Regions from separate parts of the Exiguobacterium sp. KKT215 genome, predicted to be linked through region 1. Evidence: predicted binding sites of a transcription regulator. Region 1 holds the regulator's gene; each other region holds the start of a gene.

The links. The regulator Rex, encoded in region 1, represses fermentation and respiration genes when NADH is low (regulators of the CRP and FNR family bind a similar motif). The targets are predictions, from matches to a motif close to TTGTGAAATATTTCACAA.
Region 2: the regulator Rex is predicted to act here: its motif matches at 762-779, upstream of pflB (formate C-acetyltransferase).
Region 3: the regulator Rex is predicted to act here: its motif matches at 1,097-1,114, upstream of ACZ2GZ_RS06080 (L-lactate dehydrogenase).
Region 4: the regulator Rex is predicted to act here: its motif matches at 790-807, upstream of adhE (bifunctional acetaldehyde-CoA/alcohol dehydrogenase).

The regions. Positions count from the first base shown of each region.
Region 1 is NZ_CM145756.1:2,634,657-2,636,861, reverse strand. Features, by position in the region: gene ACZ2GZ_RS13755 (ABC-F family ATP-binding cassette domain-containing protein) at 1-452, opposite strand, end outside; gene ACZ2GZ_RS13750 (redox-sensing transcriptional repressor Rex) at 602-1,258, shown strand; gene ACZ2GZ_RS13745 (twin-arginine translocase TatA/TatE family subunit) at 1,258-1,476, shown strand; gene tatC (twin-arginine translocase subunit TatC) at 1,479-2,205, shown strand, end outside.
Region 2 is NZ_CM145756.1:2,399,708-2,401,912, reverse strand. Features, by position in the region: gene ACZ2GZ_RS12510 (DEAD/DEAH box helicase) at 1-28, opposite strand, end outside; gene ACZ2GZ_RS12505 (hypothetical protein) at 83-505, opposite strand; gene pflB (formate C-acetyltransferase) at 866-2,205, shown strand, end outside.
Region 3 is NZ_CM145756.1:1,173,604-1,175,808, forward strand. Features, by position in the region: gene ACZ2GZ_RS06070 (5-formyltetrahydrofolate cyclo-ligase) at 1-314, shown strand, start outside; gene ACZ2GZ_RS06075 (DUF92 domain-containing protein) at 293-1,063, shown strand; gene ACZ2GZ_RS06080 (L-lactate dehydrogenase) at 1,233-2,189, shown strand.
Region 4 is NZ_CM145756.1:1,584,276-1,586,480, reverse strand. Features, by position in the region: gene ACZ2GZ_RS08265 (YebC/PmpR family DNA-binding transcriptional regulator) at 1-35, opposite strand, end outside; gene ACZ2GZ_RS08260 (MarR family winged helix-turn-helix transcriptional regulator) at 115-561, opposite strand; gene adhE (bifunctional acetaldehyde-CoA/alcohol dehydrogenase) at 948-2,205, shown strand, end outside.

The DNA of each region.
Region 1 (2,205 bases):
TGAAGGACGGAGCGGATCGTCGCCTCATATTGATAGCCACCGCGGTCTTTGAACGTGTGTTGTTCTTCATCGTAAGACGACAGCAGACGCTCATAGGCGGCCGGGTCGTTCAAGATGCGCTCAGAACCCATGTCTTGTTCCATGCGGCGGAGCGTCTTCTCCTGTTCGATCAAATCGGTGAAGACGGTGAGCATCTCGTTCCAAATCGTCTCGTTCGACTCTAACCCTGAATCTTGGGCGAGATAGCCGATGGTGACGTCTTTCGGCTTCATGATGTCACCTGAATCGTAGTTGTATTCCCCGGCGATGACTTTGAGCAGCGTCGATTTGCCGGCGCCGTTGCGGCCGACGAGGGCGACACGTTCGCCTTCTTGAATCTCGAGTTTGACGTTCTCTAAAATCGGCTCGACGCCGAATGATTTCGATAAGTTATTGACTTGCAGTAGGATCAAGTGAAAAAACCCCTTTCTCTCTATTTAGTATACTTTATTTCTTCCCCATTTCAGGTATATTCATTGAGTGGTCATGTGAATTCGTTTACAATCAAGGTGTATGAAATTAGATTCGTTTGAAACGCGTCGTAAAAAGGAGGCTCTTTCCGTTGAGTCAAAACGAACCAAAGATTCCGCAAGCGACAGCCAAACGGTTGCCACTATACTATCGGTTTATCCAAAGCCTACATTCATCAGGAAAACAGCGTGTCTCTTCTGCTGAACTGAGCGAGGCGGTCAAGGTCGATTCGGCCACGATCCGTCGCGATTTTTCGTACTTCGGTGCGCTCGGTAAAAAGGGATATGGCTATAACGTACAGTATCTGTTAGACTTTTTCCGTAAGACACTGAATCAGGACGAGATTACGAACGTCGCCTTAGTCGGGGTTGGTCATCTTGGGACAGCTTTCGTCAACTATAACTTCCTTAAAAACAATAACACACATATCGTCGTCGGGTTCGACGCAGACGAGACAAAAGTCGGCACGACGATGTCCGGTGTCCCGATTCATCACGTCGATGAGATGGAACAGATCATGAAACAGAACAAGATTGACGTCGCCATCTTAACGGTGCCGTCTGCCTATGCGCAGCCTGTCGCGGACGACTTGGTCCGCTTCGGCATCAAAGGCATCTTGAACTTCACGCCGGCCCGTCTTACGGTGCCGGACACGGTCCGCGTCCATCACATCGACTTGTCGATCGAACTCCAGTCGCTCATTTACTTTATGCAACACTATCCATCTGCTGAGGGGGTCCATCAATAATGGAATTACTATCATCGTTGCTCGTCGTCGGTATTCCAGGAGGCGCAAGTATCTTCATTATCGCCATCGTCGCGCTCATCATCTTCGGGCCGAAGAAATTGCCTGAATTCGGACGCGCCGCTGGTCAAACGCTCCGTGAGTTCAAAAATGCCACGAACGGCATGATGAACGAACATGACGAGAAAGATAAGAAAGAACTTGAGAAGAAAGAGCAGTAATCATGAATCATCAACCTGATCAAGAGCGGGCGCTGTCCGATCACTTGACAGAGCTGCGGAGACGACTGATGCTGTCGGCATTTGTCGTCTTTGCCTTCTTTTTGATCGCTTTGCCGAGTGTCAAATACGTGCTCGCCTATCTGCAGGCGGACCTCGTCGAACGAGGGCTCGAACTGAACGCCTTTGGGGTCGCGGACCCGCTCATGATTTACTTGAACTTGGCGCTCGTCATCGGGCTCGTCGCATCCGGTCCGTTTCTACTGTATCAACTGTGGGCGTTCGTCGCACCTGGTCTGCATCCGAACGAGCGGAAAGCGACGCTCGCCTATATCCCGATCATCTTCATCTTGTTCCTGATCGGTCTCGCGTTCGCCTATTATTGGTTGTTCCCGCTCGTCCTCGATATCTCGACGGACCTCGGGCAAGACCTCGGGCTAACGCAAATCATCGGGGCGTCGAACTACTTCACGTTCTTGCTGCAACTGACCATCCCATTCGGACTGTTGTTCCAGTTGCCGGTCGTGACGATGTTCTTGACGCGCATCGGTGTCGTGACGCCGTACTTCTTATCAAAAATTCGGAAGTATGCGTACTTCGCCTTGTTCGTCATCGCCGCGTTCATCACGCCGCCGGATTTGACGTCGCATCTCATGGTGTCATTGCCGCTCTTCTTCTTGTATGAAATCAGCTTATCGATTTCACGCATCACGTACCGGGGCGTGCTCCGTC
Region 2 (2,205 bases), 230 kb from region 1:
CGTTAATAAATGGTTTTGTAAAGTTCATATCAATTCTCCTTATCGTGGGGCAAAAACAAAGGAAGCATAAGCGCTCCCTGTCTTAGATATAGCGAACATGTTCAGTATCTTGGTCGAATGAAGAACGGAGTGTCTGTGTGAACGTCTGTCCGTCCTCGATGAGTTTGATGTGCACATCGATTTGGTCAGCCGACGCCTCGACGCCTTCGACGGTGAAGCCTTGATACACACGATACTGCAATTCTTTCGTCAACCGTTCGTATGAAGCGAGCTCTGGATACGTCGCTGCCACGTCAATCGGGCGCGAGATGAGAGCAACGAGCAAGTTATCGCGGTAGTCGATGAAATCCTCGTTTTCGATGTCGTCGTCAAACCGAATCCAAAAACCTGCGTCTTCAAATTCTGTGATAAATCCATCACGTTGTTCACCGTTCGCTTCTACTTTAAGGGAGATGCGGTCACCGGCTTTCAAGTCGTGATCAGCTGTCAATAATTCGTACGTCATGGGAAGAACCCCTTCCTCTTCTACAATGTTCTGCCTTCATTGTGTCCGATGTAAGGCAAAAATTCAAGTTCTATCCCCGAGTCGTGATATACATCACACTAAAAACTGTATAAATCGTCACATCCGAATCGAGATGATACAGAATCGACGTAAATCCTATCGTGACGTGAATTATCTGTTTCATAGTGAATGAGAAATGCGTTATAACAGATTTTAAAGCGCTTACAAAAATGGCTTTAAGCCAACGTTCATGAGATTGTTACAACTTTCACAAGAATGTAAAACATAATGTTCACGTTTTCACGTACACTCAACTTATAGAAAGCACGCAGTTATCTCAACTATGAGGAGTGACCCACAATGGCAACCGAAATTAAATCAGCCTGGTCAGGATTTGTACCTGGGCAGTGGACGAACGAAGTGAACGTCGGTGAGTTTATCCGTTTAAACCGACATGAGTACACAGGAGACGACCGTTTCCTCGTCGGACCGACGGAAGCGACGAATCAGCTTTGGGCACAAGTGATGGAATTGACGAAAGAAGAGCGGGAACGCGGCGGTGTTTGGGCGGTCGATCAAAACAACCCGTCGACCATCGTCTCGCACGGACCGGGATACTTAAACAAAGAGCTCGAAAAAGTGGTCGGCGTTCAAACGGACGAGCCGTTCAAACGTTCGATTCATCCGAACGGCGGCATCCGGATGGTCGACGCTGCACTTGAATCGTATGGCTTCGAACCGAACCCTGAAATCACAAAGATTTATTCGGAAATCCGCAAAACGCATAACCAAGGTGTCTTCGATGCGTACACACCTGAGATGCGAGCAGCACGGAAGTCAGGGATTATCACAGGACTTCCTGACGCTTACGGACGTGGACGGATTATCGGCGACTACCGTCGCGTTGCCTTGTACGGGTTAGACTTCTTGATTGCCGCACGTAAAAAGGACTTGGCGAACCGTGGCGGTTTCTTATCAGAGGCAGATATTCGGACACGGGAAGAAATGTCTGAGCAGCTCGGGGCCCTCCAAGAGTTGAAACAACTCGGTGCGGCGTACGGGTTTGACCTCGGCCGTCCGGCGGAAAATACACAAGAGGCGTACCAATGGGTATACCTTGCATATCTCGCAGCCGTCAAAGAACAGAACGGCGCCGCCATGTCACTTGGACGTGTCTCGACATTCCTCGATGTATACGCAGAACGTGACATCGAAGCAGGTCGTTTGACCGAGTCGGACGTTCAAGAAATCGTCGACCACTTCATCATGAAGCTTCGGATCGTCAAGTTCTTGCGCACGCCTGACTACAACGAATTGTTCTCGGGTGACCCAACATGGGTGACCGAGTCAATCGGTGGGATGAGTGAGGATGGACGTTCGAACGTGACGAAGAGCTCGTTCCGCTTCTTGCATTCACTCTCGAACCTCGGGCCAGCACCAGAACCGAACTTGACGGTGCTTTGGTCGACGAAATTGCCAGAAGGCTTCAAACAATATTGTGCGAAGATGTCGATTGAGACGTCCGCCATCCAATATGAGAACGACGACCTCATGCTTCCAGAGTTCGGTGACGATTACGGCATCGCCTGCTGTGTGTCACCGATGAAAATCGGGAAACAGATGCAGTTCTTCGGAGCCCGCGCCAACATGGCGAAAGCACTCCTTTATAGCATGAACGGAGGCCGTGATGAGAAGAGCGG
Region 3 (2,205 bases), 1.5 Mb from region 1:
CGTTCCATGAGATTCATTCGCTAGAAGACCTCGAGCCGGGCGTCATGAATATATTGGAGCCGACGACTGAAGCGACGATGCGCTCGATTGACGTCTGTATCGTCCCCGGCCGCGTGTTTGACCGGTCCGGCTATCGAATCGGATGGGGAGGCGGCTATTATGATCGCTACCTCGCCACGTACAAAGGGACGACCATCGCGTTGGCCTATGACGTTCAACTGCTCGATGAGATCCCGATTGAGCCACACGACATTCCTGTCGAATTCATCGTGACGGAAAGGGAAACGATTTTATGTTCGCCATCTTCCTTGTAACTTGTTTGGTGGCCTTTGCCGGCTATCGATTGCGCTCGTTGACCCGCTCCGGTGCCGTCTTGACGGTCGTGACGGGGACGGTCATCGGCTACGGTTTCGGTTGGTTCGGGCTCTATTTACTCGGTGTCTTCTTCTCGACATCGTCGCTCGCCTCGAAATATCGTGCCCGGGACAAGGCGCCTGTCGATGAGATTGTTGAGAAATCGGGTCCCCGTGATTTCGTACAAGTGCTCGCCAACGGGGGCGTCGGCATGGTAACGGCGCTTGGAATGATTTTTGCGCCAAACGACGCCTGGTTATTCGCTTATGTCGCCTCGATTGCCGCGGCGACGAGTGATACGTGGGGATCTGAGTTCGGCGTCCTCGCCAAGCAGAAACCGCGCTCGATTCGGACGTTCCGTGAAGTCGAACCGGGAACGAGTGGTGGGGTGTCCGTGTTCGGTACGGTCATGTCGATCGTCGGGGCCACGGTCATCATCCTCGCCGCGCTTCCATTTATCGAGATTGATGTGACGTTCGCGCTCGTCTTGATCGCCCTCGGATTGAGCGGCAGCGTCGTCGACACATTGTTAGGGGCCACGGTGCAAAGGAAATACCGATGCCGTGTGTGCGGCAAGTTGACCGAGAAGAAAATGCATCATCGTGAGCCGACGGCTTATGTGTCGGGCTGGCGTTTTCTCGGCAATGACGCCGTCAACTTTTTGTCGATTGCCGCGGCCGCGACGATTAGTTTCCTCTTGTTACGATGAGGGTAGTACAGAAAATGTAGATGTTTCAAACGAATGTGAATTTTGTCACAATATCGCCAAAGTGAAAACGGTTTCCTTAGTAGTGAGTGTTTGTGAATGATGTTACAATCTTTATGTAACAGACATAACAAAAACATGAAACAGATTGTTCGAAGGGTGGAGAATCAATATGGAAACATTAAATCATGCAAAAGTAACACGCGTCGCGCTCGTCGGGGCCGGAGCGGTCGGTGCCAGCTTTGCGTACCAATTGACGACAGCAAGTCTTTGTGAGGAACTCGTCATTATCGACATCAACAAATCGAAGGCGGAAGGCGAAGCGATGGACTTGAACCACGGCGTCTCGTTCGCTTCTTCACCGATGCGCGTCTGGGCAGGGGACTATACGGACTGTGGTGCAGCAGATATCGTCGTCATCACTGCCGGTGCTCCGCAAAAACCGGGTGAAACTCGCCTCGACCTCGTCGAGAAGAACGCCAAAATCATGAAATCGATGATTGGGGACATCATGGCATCTGGATTCGACGGCATCATCATCATCGCCTCGAACCCGGTCGACATCATGACACATTTGGCTTGGAAATACTCAGGTTTACCGAAACACCGCGTGTTCGGATCAGGAACGGTACTCGATACGTCACGTCTCCGTTACATGCTCGGTGACTATTTCAACGTCGATCCACGCAACTGCCACGCCTACATCATGGGTGAGCACGGAGACACGGAATTCGCGGCCTGGAGCAACGCCCGCATCTACGGGAAGTCGGTCGAGCAGTTGCTTGAAGAGAACGACGAATATACATGGGAAGACCTCGAAGACATCTACGTCAACGTTCGGGACGCGGCGTACCACATCATCGAGCGCAAAGGCGCGACGTACTACGCCATCGGCCTCGGTTTGCTCCGTCTCGTCAAGGCTGTGCTCCGTAACGAGAACACGTTGTTGACGGTCGGCGCACATTTAGATGGTGAATACGGCTTGAACGATATCCATATCGGTGTACCGGCCATCATCAACCGCCAAGGAGTCCGTCAAGTCGTGGAAATCGAGTTGTCAGACGAAGAAAAACAAAAGATGCATCATTCGGCAGAAGTGTTATTGAAAACGATGCAACCTGTCTTATAAGAACGATTACTCGTTC
Region 4 (2,205 bases), 1.1 Mb from region 1:
TTTTTCTCTTTAATGTTGTTCCATTTACGACCCATTACATGTCATCTCTCTTTCCATTGTTCGATTGATTCATCCTCGATTATATAAGAAGACGTGGATGTTGACGAGCAAAAATCATCCCTCGCTTTTATCCATCTTCTCGACGATCTCCGTCAACGTCTTCAAACTGTCGATTAGGCGGTCCGTCTCTTCCTCGTTCAGAAACGCGAGACGGTCCTCGAACAGGCGACGGAACGAATCGCGACGCTCGCGGAGGACGAGTTCGCCCTTTTCGGTCAGTTGATTCCAGATGACGCGGCGATCGCGTTCGTCCGGGACGCGGGTGATGTAGCCCTCATCGACGAGCTTCGTGATGAGCGGCGTCACGTTCGGCGGGGCAATCGATAACGTCTCACTGATGTGTCCGTTCGTGACCGCACCTTCATCTTCAATCAACATGAGGAGATGAAAGTGGGAAAAGTTTAAGTTTGGGATTTGCGGAAGGTCGGAACGACGTAATAACTTCCGGCGAATTAATGGGATCAGTTTCACGAACTGATCGGCTGCGTCTTGTCTCGGCATAATCATGTCACTTCCTAATTAGGTTCTTTCTTCATTATACACGACCGAGCGCAGGGTGGACGACCAATCCTCATCCCGTGACATTTTGCACAGCGCATTCGCCTCATCATGGACACAATGGATGTAAGCGTTTACATATCGCATATGCTTTATTTTCATGAAAACGCATTCGATTTTACTGAGCGTCATATGAAAAAGCAAGCCCTATCCTCATTCTCCTAAAAAATATTGTGAAAGAGTTCACATTGTTGTCACGCACAAAATGCGAGAAACATTGTATTCTATGAATGTGAAGGAAAGCACAAACTCTTCTCAAACCAACTGATTGCCCCGTGCTCTCCATCAAGTCAACAGTATAAGCTCTCATTCATGAGGAGGAAACCAACATGGCAGTTAAAGAGAAAGCAGTAGTAGAAACATCAGCAGAACAGATGGTCGATACGCTCGTCACTAGAGCCCACACGGCGCTTGAGACATTGATGACGTTCGACCAAGAGAAAATCGATGCGATCGTTCAAGCGATGGCGTTAGCCGGTCTCGAACAACACGTCGCCCTCGCGAAACATGCATATGAAGAAACAGGTCGCGGTGTGTTTGAAGATAAAATGATCAAAAACATCTTTGCGACAGAATATATTTATAACTCACTCCGTGGCGAGAAGACGGTCGGCGTCATCGAGGACGATGAGCAAAACGGCATCACGTACATCGCTGAACCAGTCGGTGTCGTCGCCGGGGTCACACCGGTCACGAACCCGACATCAACGACGATGTTCAAAGCAATCATCGCCATCAAAACACGTAACCCGATCATCTTCGGTTTCCACCCATCGGCACAACAGTGTTCAAGTGAAGCGGCACGCATCCTTCGTGACGCAGCCATCGAAGCGGGAGCTCCGGAACACTTGATCCAATGGGTTGAAAAACCGTCACTCGACGCGACGAAAGCGCTCATGAACCACCCAGGAGTCGCCATGGTCCTCGCAACTGGTGGAGCGGCGATGGTCAAATCAGCCTACTCGACTGGTAAACCAGCCCTTGGCGTCGGTCCTGGTAACGTTCCGGCCTACATCGACAAAACAGCAAAAGTAAAACGTGCCATCTCGGACATCATCTTGTCGAAAACGTTCGATAACGGGATGATCTGTGCATCTGAACAAGCGATTATCGTCGACCAAGAAGTGTACGAAGAAGTGAAAGCCGAAATGACGGCGCTCGGTTGCTACTTCTGCTCACCAGAAGAGAAAGCAAAACTCGAGACACTCGTCATTAAAACAGACTCTTGTGCGGTCAACCCGGAAATCGTCGGGAAGCCTGCAGCCTGGATCGCCGAACGAGCTGGACTCACAGTCCCGGCCGATACGAAAATCTTGATCGCCGAACTCGAGACGGTCGGTGCGACAGAGTTGCTCTCACATGAGAAACTCAGCCCAGTACTCGGAGCCTACAAAGTCCAATCGCGTGAAGAAGGTTTCGCCATCGCAGAGAAGATGCTTGAAATCGGTGGTCTCGGTCATACGGCAGCCATCCACTCGACTGACGACGACGCCATCCTCGCATTCGGACTCCGGATGAAAGCTTGCCGCATCATCGTCAACTCGCCAACGGCACACGGCGGCATCGGTGATCTCTATAACGAAATGA